2 regions of the Streptomyces sp. LZ34 genome follow, and region 1 is predicted to be linked to the other one. Evidence: riboswitches for the same ligand, from Rfam matches in the RefSeq annotation. Region 1 holds a riboswitch; the other holds the start of a gene.
What was found. A riboswitch is a leader RNA that binds a small molecule or an ion and turns the genes downstream of it on or off. The one in region 1 is predicted to bind cobalamin.
Positions count from the first base shown of each region.

Region 2: it holds a riboswitch for cobalamin, as region 1 does, so the genes downstream of both, ACWY4P_RS33455 (CbtB domain-containing protein) here and ACWY4P_RS01375 ((2Fe-2S) ferredoxin domain-containing protein) in region 1, are expected to answer to the same signal.

Region 1 covers NZ_CM132680.1:289,360-294,026, forward strand. The annotation lists partial or broken gene ACWY4P_RS01360 (sigma-70 family RNA polymerase sigma factor) at 1-105, opposite strand, end outside; partial or broken gene ACWY4P_RS01365 (hypothetical protein) at 292-1,036, opposite strand; gene ACWY4P_RS01370 (hypothetical protein) at 1,120-1,302, shown strand; gene ACWY4P_RS01375 ((2Fe-2S) ferredoxin domain-containing protein) at 1,342-1,785, opposite strand; cobalamin riboswitch at 1,846-1,969, opposite strand; gene ACWY4P_RS01380 (superoxide dismutase) at 2,206-2,847, opposite strand; partial or broken gene ACWY4P_RS01385 (tRNA (adenosine(37)-N6)-threonylcarbamoyltransferase complex transferase subunit TsaD) at 3,142-3,321, shown strand; gene ACWY4P_RS01390 (hypothetical protein) at 3,387-3,527, shown strand; gene ACWY4P_RS01395 (MucR family transcriptional regulator) at 3,546-4,355, shown strand; partial or broken gene ACWY4P_RS01400 (ABC transporter ATP-binding protein) at 4,565-4,667, opposite strand, start outside.
Region 2 covers NZ_CM132680.1:7,961,271-7,965,937, reverse strand. The annotation lists gene glxA (radical copper oxidase GlxA) at 1-766, shown strand, start outside; gene ACWY4P_RS33460 (glycoside hydrolase family 6 protein) at 823-1,866, opposite strand; cobalamin riboswitch at 2,117-2,251, shown strand; gene ACWY4P_RS33455 (CbtB domain-containing protein) at 2,289-2,507, shown strand; gene ACWY4P_RS33450 (CbtA family protein) at 2,524-3,324, shown strand; gene ACWY4P_RS33445 (sortase domain-containing protein) at 3,400-4,113, opposite strand; gene ACWY4P_RS33440 (hypothetical protein) at 4,119-4,394, opposite strand.

The DNA of each region.
Region 1 (4,667 bases):
GAAGAGGTCGACGGCGTCGGGGTCGCCACTACGGGCCGCGAGCGCCCAGTCCGTAATCGACTCTTCTCTCGCCTGTCCGCGCGACGGAGGCAGAGCAGGAATGATCGCCTCGTGTCTGTCCTTCTCGGGAATCAGGGATCCGGACTCCGTGCCGACGCACGCAAGGCGGCAAGCGGCAGCGGAACCGGTGACGGGGGGGGGCGGCCGGGCACAGGAGTGCGCGGCCGATACCCGAGGCGGGGAGCCGATGGCTCGACGGCTCCGCGGACGGCCTCGGGGAACCGGCTGTCGTCAGGCGACAGCGACCCCGGCAGGTGGACCCCGAGTGGTGATCGCGTGGGCGAGGAGGAGACGGCGCGGAGCCCGGCCCGAACCCGCTCGGCAAGCGCGGACACGTGGGCGGTGCGGCGGCACGGGCAGCCGGAACCGCAGGCGCAGCGGAGCGACGAGCCAGCCGGCGACGGCCCGCAGGATGCGGAACGCGGCGCGTTCGCCGTATGCGAGCCACAGGCCGCTCAGCAGCGCGGCCAGCAGGTGGGCGACGAGCATGCCGATCGGGGACATGCCGCCCCATGGCGTGGCTCATGGAATCCGCTGTCCCCATGTGGTCCATCGATGCCATGGAGTGCATGGATCCCATGGATGCCATCTCGCCATCTGTGGACCCCATGGGCATCCCCATGGCGTCATGCTCCGCGCCCGAGTCCGATGGCGCCGAGCACAGCAGGTAGCCCAGCCACTGCCGGGCAACCGAACCGCCACCTGACGGCTGCGGGTGGACGACCGCCTGGACGAGCGAGAACGACGAATGGAGCACGGCCTGAGCGGTCACCGCGACGGAGACGACGAGGAGCGGTCCGCGTTCCTGGTCGGCCAGCCACCAGGCCGCACCGCCGGTCGCCACCGCGCCCGCTGTCATGGCCCACCAGGGCACCGCGGTACCCGACATCATGATGTGCCCCAGGGAGGCGAGCAGCACACAGACGGCCGCGAACACCGCGGCCCGTGCCGTGCGAGAACACCACCCTGCAGTCATGGCTGCCTCATCCTTGCATCCGCACTTCCCTGATCACCGGTGGGTACGGATTTCGGTCCCGCCTCCCACTCAATCCGCAGCCCGTGATCCAGGCGGTGCGGGCCGGGCGCGTCTGGGTGCTGGACGGGCCGTCCTACTTCGACCGCCCCGGCCCGCGCGTGGTTCGTGGGGCGGAGGTGCTGGCCCACGTTCTGCACGGCGTGCGTACCGGGGCCGCGGTGACGACGGACGAAGCACGCCCGTTCCCGGGCGTGCCCGGCCGGTGAGCACGACGGGGCGAGGTCGGAGCCCTGGCCTCCTCACCATCACCGCGCCCGGCGGCCGGACGTCGGCAGGGACATGGTGCGCCGGCGTGGCGGGGTGAAGGCGTACAGGTCGAGGATGGCGGGCCGGGGAGCGATACCGGGGCCGCCCGCCCGCACCCAGGCGGCGATGTCCTCGGTCGCGTCGAGGTCGTTGACCAGGCCGAGCCAGACCGGCCGGGCACCGGCGGCGCGTCCGGCGGCGGAGGGCTGCACGACGATCACATTGGCCTGGTCGCATACGTCCAGGCAGGTGGAGACGCGTACGGGCGCGTCCTGGCCGAGGCGCGCTGTCTGCGCCGCGTGATCGACGCCGGCCACTTTGGGGCTGCCGCAGCAGCAGTCCCGGCACACGACGACCCGGCACGGTGCCGGGTCCGTCGGCCTGTCCACCGCTCCCTCGGTCACCGGTTCCTCGGCCGTCCGGTCGGCTGGCCTCATGGGCATGGCGAAACCGTCCTCTTCTCCGGGGAGATCCGCCCCGGCTCCGTCGAGGGGCGACCGCGTGAGTCTCCTGGCTCTCGGGTCGATGCTCGTCCCGGCCTTCCCGCCCGCTGCCGGGCAGTGGCCTGTTCGGGATCGCTCGCCGATCACAGTGGCGGGACCGCGCCGGATTCACACCGGCTTCCTCGTTCCGCCGTCGCCTTGTCGCCGGGCATCATCGCATCCAGGGCGACGTGTCGTCATCTGCCGGCCGCGAACCATTCGGGGGTGTGGAGGCGAAGCAGCGGCCGGTGCCGTCCTGCGCCGACTTGAAAGCGGAAGGGCTCCTGCGAGTCACGTCCTTGCAGGAGCCCTTCGTTGTGCCGCCTGCCGGTGAAGGTTGAGAAGACGATCACTAGCAGGACATCCTCACGCGCTACGACGTCACGGCGCGAGCAGCAGGCCGTCTCCGCGCTCCTTGGCGGCGGCGTAACGCCTGGCCACGTCCTGCCAGTTGACGACGGCCCACATGGCCTCGATGAAGTCGACCTTCTGGTTGCGATACTGCAGGTAGAACGCGTGCTCCCAGGCGTCGAAGACCAGGATCGGGGTCGAGCCCTGGCCGACATTGCCCTGGTGGTCGTAGACCTGCTCGACGATCAGCCGCCCGCTGAGGGGCTCGTAGGCCAGCACACCCCAGCCCGACCCCTGGGTCGTGGCCGACGCTTTCGACAGCTGCGCCTTGAAGTTCGCGAACGAGCCGAAGGATTCGGCGATCGCGTCCGCCAGCTCGCCCACGCCGTCCTTCTCCAGCGGCTCACCACCGCCGTCACCGGTCATGTTGTGCCAGTAGATCGAGTGCAGGATGTGCCCGGAGAGGTGGAAGGCCAGGTTCTTCTCCAGCCCGTTGATCGAACCCCACGTCCCCTTCTCCCGCACCTCCGCGAGCTGCTCCAGCGTGTCGTTGGCGCCCTTCACGTACGCCGCGTGGTGCTTGTCGTGGTGCAGCTCAATGATCTCGGGGCTGATGATCGGGGCGAGCGCCGCGTAGTCGTACGGAAGCTCCGGGAGCGTGTAAACCGCCATGTCCAACGTCCTCCGACGTTATTGCGAATTATGTGCAGCTGCACGCTAGCAGCAAGAGCGTGCCTTGCCGATCAGGCATTGGACCTAGGACCTGTGCCGCGTCGTGACCTGGACGCCACGTTCCCGGACACACAGCACCCCTTCCTTATTTCCCACGACTTGCAATAACCATGACCGTGCAGCAAGGGGTGAACGTGGGCTCTCCAATCGTGCTCGTCATCGAGTCATCGTGTGACGAGACCGGTGCGGGCCTGGTCCGGGACGGCCGGCTGCTGGCCACGCGGTCGCGTCGTCGAACTGCGCGTGCCGCCGCTCAAGCTGTGCACGGACAACGGCGCGATGATCGCCGCCGTCGGCGACCTCCTCGTACGTGCCAGAGCCGCACCCGCACCCCTCGACGTGTCGATCGATCCGTCGGCACCCCTGGAGCATGCCGCCCTCCACCCGGTCGCGACCACAGCGAAGGCAGCCTGATGAACACCGACATCCGTGTCTTCTAAGGCGACGAACTGCTCGCCCACACCGACGACTTGTACTCCGTGTACGTTGACGCCTTCTGCGCCCCGCCCTGGCACGAGGACGAGGACGAGGAAAAAGCGGTCGAGTTCGCGGAACGGCTCCCCCAGAACGTCCAACGCCTCGGCTTCACCGCTCCCCCTGTAGTCCCCTCGGAGTCGTAGACCACTCGGAGTCCTGTTGTGCGCACCGCCGAGATCCGCCGCCGCTCGGAAGAGACGGACCGGAACGCCCGGCATCCCGATTTCGGCCGTCTGATACGCGACGAGGCCGCCGACACGGTGATCTGCCATGTGTGCGGCCTGGCCTTTCGCTCACTGGGGGCCCATGTACGCGCGCGCGGAATGACCGCGGCCGAGTACCGGCAGGAGTTCGGCCTGCTACGCACCCGGGCACTGAACGCGCGCTCCCTCTCCCAGAAGCAGTCCCGTACCCGCCTCGCCGGCTACCGGGCCTCGAAGAAGACTCAGGCACACTTCGCGGCGGGCCAGGCGATGGCCCGCTCCGGTGAGCTGAACCGCGGACGCTGGGACACCACCCGCGAACAGGCGGACCCGGAAGAACTGCGGCGGGTACGGCGGAAAAGCCTGAGCGCCGGCCGCCGTACACAGACCAAAGCCGCCGACGACCGCATGACGGCCGCGCTGCGCGCCGGGGGATTCGCGAACCTGGAGCAGGCGCTGCGGACCGTATACGTAGACCGGCAGAACAACATCGAGGACACGGCGCGCATCCTCGTCATCGGCAAAAGCAAGGTGCGGGGCCTGCTGATCGAGCACGGCATTCGGATTCGCCCGGTTGGGCAGAACTCCGCCGCCGGGCGGCTCTCGCGCATCCAGCTCAACGACCGGGCCGCCGCCGAGCGCGTCGGCGCCCAGAACATCCCGACGTGGCTGCGCGAGCGGGCTGCCGAGGGCGCCACCCTGCGGGAACTGGCGGCAGCCACCGGCCGCAGTATCCCGTGGGTGGCAGCCCGGATCGGCCCCCGCTGAGCCTCCAAAGCCTTGACGCATCAGCCTTGACGCATCGTGTTCCGGGCCGACGGCCCTGCGCCCGGGTGGTGGCCGCGGCCGGCGGGGCAGGGCAGCCGCCCGGACGCCGTCGCCGAGGTCGGACAGGGTGGCGGCGGCGAGGACGAGCGGGAGGCGGCTGTCGCGGGTGTCGGCGGGCGTCGCCGCGGCGGCTCTTCGCGGCGGGGGTTCAGGGTTTCCCAGTGGACGGTGCGGTCGCACCAGCGGTGCAGGAGTGTGCGGTCGTGGCCTACGGCGAGCAGGCCTGCGCCGGTGGCGTTGCGGTAGTCCTCG
Region 2 (4,667 bases), 7.7 Mb from region 1:
GGCCCAGGAGCAGCGGTACATGGTGCTCGGCGGCGGCGGGGTCGGCGAGGACCCCAGGTCCACCGCGAAGACCCGGATCGCCGATCTGCACGAGGACCGGCCGCGCTTCCGCGACGGTCCCGAGCTGTACTCCGAGGCCCGCTACCCCAGCAGCGTCATCCTCCCGGACGACACCCTCCTGACCACCAACGGCTCGGGCGACTACCGCGGCCGCGACGGCAGCAATGTGCTGCGGGCCGAGCTCTACGACCCCAGGAGCAACACCTCGCGCGGTGTGGCCGACCCGCTGGTGGGCCGCAACTACCACTCCGGGGCGCTGCTGCTGCCCGACGGCCGGGTGATGACCTTCGGCTCCGACTCGCTGTTCAGCGACGCCGCCAACACCAAGCCGGGGGAATTCCAGCAGCAGATCGACCTGTACACCCCGCCCTACCTGTTCCGCGACGCGCGGCCCACGCTGACCGACACCGCGCCGCGGACCCTCAAGCACGGGGCGAAGGCCACCTACCGGACCCCGCACGCCCCGACGATCGAGCGGGTGCGGCTGATCCGCCCGAGCTCCTTCACGCATGTGACCAACGTCGAGCAGCGGTCGGTCGCGCTGGACTTCATCACCAGCAGGGACAGCGTCTCCGTCCGGATCCCGAGGGACCCGTCGCTGGTCCCGCCGGGGTGGTACATGCTCACGGTGGTGGACGAGGAGGGGACCCCATCGGAGGCGGTGTGGGTGGAGGTGCCCGCCTCCACTGACACCTCCAAGCACTGACCCCCGCTGTTCGGCGTCGACCCCGGCTGGTCGGCGCCGGCTGGTCGGCGCCGCGGCTATCGGGCGTTACGGGCGAGGTCGAGCGCGTACCGCGGCCACCACTGGCCGGCCTTGGGGCCGCCCTTGCAGGTGCCGTCCGACTCGCCCGGACGCTTGATCCACAGATAGGCGGCGACCGCGCCGTCGCCCGTCCGGACCGTCGGCGTCTCGCCCAGCGCCCGCCCCTTCGGGTTGCACCAGGCCTCGGGGTCCTCCTTGCCCGGCACCGGGCCGTTGCCGTTACGGCTGGTGTCGATCACGAAGGGCTTGCCGCCGACCAGGGCGGAGAGCCTCTTGCCATACGCCTTGTTGTCCTCGGTGGTCTGGTAATTGGCGATGTTGAGCGCGAAGCCGTCGGCCTTCTTCAGCCCCGCGCGCCTGAGCGGCTCGGCCATCCGGCGCGGGTCCTTGATCCAGTGCGGATTCCCGGCATCCAGATAGACCTTGGTGTGGGGCAGCCCCTTGAGCTTGTCCACGGCCCCGGTCAGCAGGTCGTAACGCTCCTCGAGGAACTGCTTGGGCGTGCAGCCGTCCACCACGTGGGGCAGCGCGTCCGGCTCCAGGATGACCGTGGCGGCCCGGTCGCCGATGCCCCTGACCGCCTTGTCCAGCCAGGCGCGGTACGCGTCGCCGTCGGCCGCGCCGCCCTTCGAGTACTGCCCGCAGTCGCGGTGCGGGATGTTGTAGAAGACCAGCAGCGCGTCGCGCTCCTCCTGGGCGGCGGCCTCGGTGAACCCGCGCGCCTGGCCCTCCGGGTCGTCCACTCCCAGCCACTCGGCGACCGGCTGCTCGGCGATCCGCCCTATCAGCTTCGCCTCGTCACCCTCCCCCTTCCTGCGGTACTCGGCGACCTGCCGAGCCGCGCTGCCATCCGGATTCACCCAGTACGGCACGACATTCCTGGGCCGCTGCGCGGGCTTGGCGGCCGCGATCGCCTCCTCCTCGCTGTCGGAGGCCGACGAGTCGAAGCAGCCGGAAAGCGTCACAAGCGACAGCAGCACCCCCACCGCCGCCCCCGCACGGACAGCCCAGCGCCGACGGCCGGCGTAACTCCCGTACATCCACTCCCCCTTGGGTGCACGCTCCGGGGGACACCCCTCAGGCCCCCGGGTAGGACAAGACCGGTCGAATCCATGCTTACACACCACACCGACCCCCGCCTGGTTGTCCACAGCCCTTTGCGCGATTTCGCCCGTACGGCGTGGGGCGGGCCCTGAACCGCGCCGGGGCGCGCACGCCGGGGGCGGGGTGGGGTCGCGGTCCTGGGCCGGTTGACATGTTCTGATCCGCCTGGGATTCTCCAGCGACAAGTCAACAAATCGAGGCGACGGCACACAGGAACCCGGTGCGAATCCGGGACGGTCCCGCCACTGTGACCGGAAGTCAGCGCGCGCGAGCGCGCCGCGCTTTCGGGAGTCAGGAACTGGCCGTCGCTCTCCTTCCTGCTGAGGGGCGTGGAAACCCCACTAGGAGGCAACAGCGGATGTCCCTGCACACTGCACGGCACACCGACCCCGCGGCCGTCTCGGCCGCCACCGTCCGCACCCGCGACTGGCTGATCGCGGGCGGCGCGGTCATCCTCGCTCTCCTCGCGCTGTACGCGGTGTTCATCGACAACGGCTCGCTGATCTCGGCGACCGGCGACTACCTGCACGAGTTCTCGCACGACGGCCGGCACCTCTTCGGTGCCCCCTGCCACTGACCGGGGCCGGCACCCCATGGCAGACGGCCACGACCACGTTCACATACCTTCCCTGCTCCGGCGCGGACTGGCGGCGGGCGGCCTCGCGGGCCTCGCCGCCGGGCTGTTCTCCCTGCTCCTGGCCGAGCCCCTGATGGACCGTGCCATCAGGCTGGAGGAGAAGCGCCAGGAGAGCGAGCACGCACACGCCGCCGCGGCCGCGGCGGTCAAACACCACGAGGAGCTGTTCTCCCGCGACACCCAGCACTTCGGCCTCGTCGTCACCGCCGTGGTCGTCGGGCTGGCGCTCGGCGTCTTCTTCGCGGTCGCGCACGCGCTCGTCCACCGCGGATCCGACGCCTCCGCGCGCCCCTGGCCACGCGCGCTCGCGCTCGCCGCGGCGGGCTTCACCGGGCTCTCGCTGCTGCCCGGCCTGCGCTATCCGGCCAACCCGCCGGGCGTCGGCGACGCGGGCACGGTCGGCGACCGCCAGGCGATGTGGGTCGCCGCGGTGGCGATCGGCGTGCTCGGCATGGTGCTCGCCCGGCAGGTGTACGTCCGGCTGACGGCGGCGGGCCGCGGCCCCGCCGTGAGCCAGACGGCCGTCGCCGGGACCGTCGTCGCGGTGCTCCTCGCCCTGTTCGCCCTCCCCGACAACCCCGACCCGGTGCCCGTCGAAGGCACGCTGCTCTGGGACTTCCGGATGCTCTCGTTCGCCTCGCACGCGGTGATGTGGGCGGTCCTCGGCGCCACGTTCGGCGCGCTCGGGCTGCGCGCCCTGCGCGAGCGCCGCGCGGCGACGGCGGACGAACCGGACCCGGTCCCGTCCGCGGTGTAACTGCCGGCTCCATCGGACCCGGTGGGCGGGGCGGCCACGGCCCGCTCCGCCCACCGGCTCTCTGTCTACGGCACGCTATGGCACTCCGTCAGGGGCTCGCCCCGCCTGCCGAGCCCCCGTCAGATACGCCGACACCACCACGCGCGCCCCGGGCGCCGCGTGCGCCCCATACTCCCCGTACTCCCCGTACTCCCCGTCCCTCGCGACCAGCCGCAGCTCCGCCCGGCCCCGGGCCCGCGCCCCGTACACCCGCCGCGCGTCGAACCGCTCGGCCGTGACCATCTCGACGCCCTCGACCGTGAACTCGGCCACCGTCCCGTCCACCCGGAACACCCGCACCGCGTCCCCGCGCCTGACCCCGCCGAGGCGGCGAACGACACCGGCGTCGACGGGCCCGACCAGCACCGCCGTACCCAAGGCCCCCGGCCGCGCCCCCACGCCGTACCAGCCCGCGCCACCCCGGCCCCCGCCGTGCCGGCCCGCCCCGTACCGACCCACACCGCGCCGGCCCACGCCGTACCGACCCCGGCCCCGGTCGGTGACCCGCGCCGCGATCCCCACCGACTCGACGACGACGCGCCGCGCCCGTACGGACGGCAGCGGCTCCCGGGACGGTGGCAGCGGATGCGCGGGCGGCCGCCCCACGGCCGCCACATCTCCCGTCACCGGCACCACGCCGCCCAAGCCCTCCGCGGTGTCATGGCCCCACAGCCACAGCCCGAGCAGCAGCGCCGCCCAGGCCACCCCCGCGACCGGCCGGCCGACCCGGCCGAAAACCTTCCCGTACACCGCCGTCAGCCCGACGCCGTTGCGACCGGGCGACGGCGGCGATGCACCGCGAGCCCGGCGACGGCCAGCGCCGTGCCCCCGGAGAGCACCAGGCCATACGCCTCCGCCCCGCCGAAGTCATGGCGCGCCGCGTCATCGGCCGGGGCGGGGCCCGAGTGGGCGTGGTGAGCGGTGCGCGCGGGGGCGTTGTCCTCCTGGTCCGCGACGGCGGGGCCGGCGATGGCCATGACCACCGCCGCCACACAGGCGGCCATACGGAACGTGAGGGCGAGCGAACGCATGGTGAACCTCCTGACACCACCGAGGCTCACGCGCACCGCCGGGAGCCGCATCCGCTGCGGCCCCCGGCTGCTCCGTACGGGTGAGACATACGGGTCAGGCATGCCCGGCCGGCGTCACACCCGCTCGACCAGGTCCGCGATGGAGTTCACGACCGTGGACGGCCGGAAGGGGTGCCGGTCGTCTCCGCTCTCTTGGTTCGCAGTCTGTGTACCCCTCGCGGTACGGGCGATGGCTTCCGGGTGGCAGGAAGTCTCGACATCACGCGGGCCCCA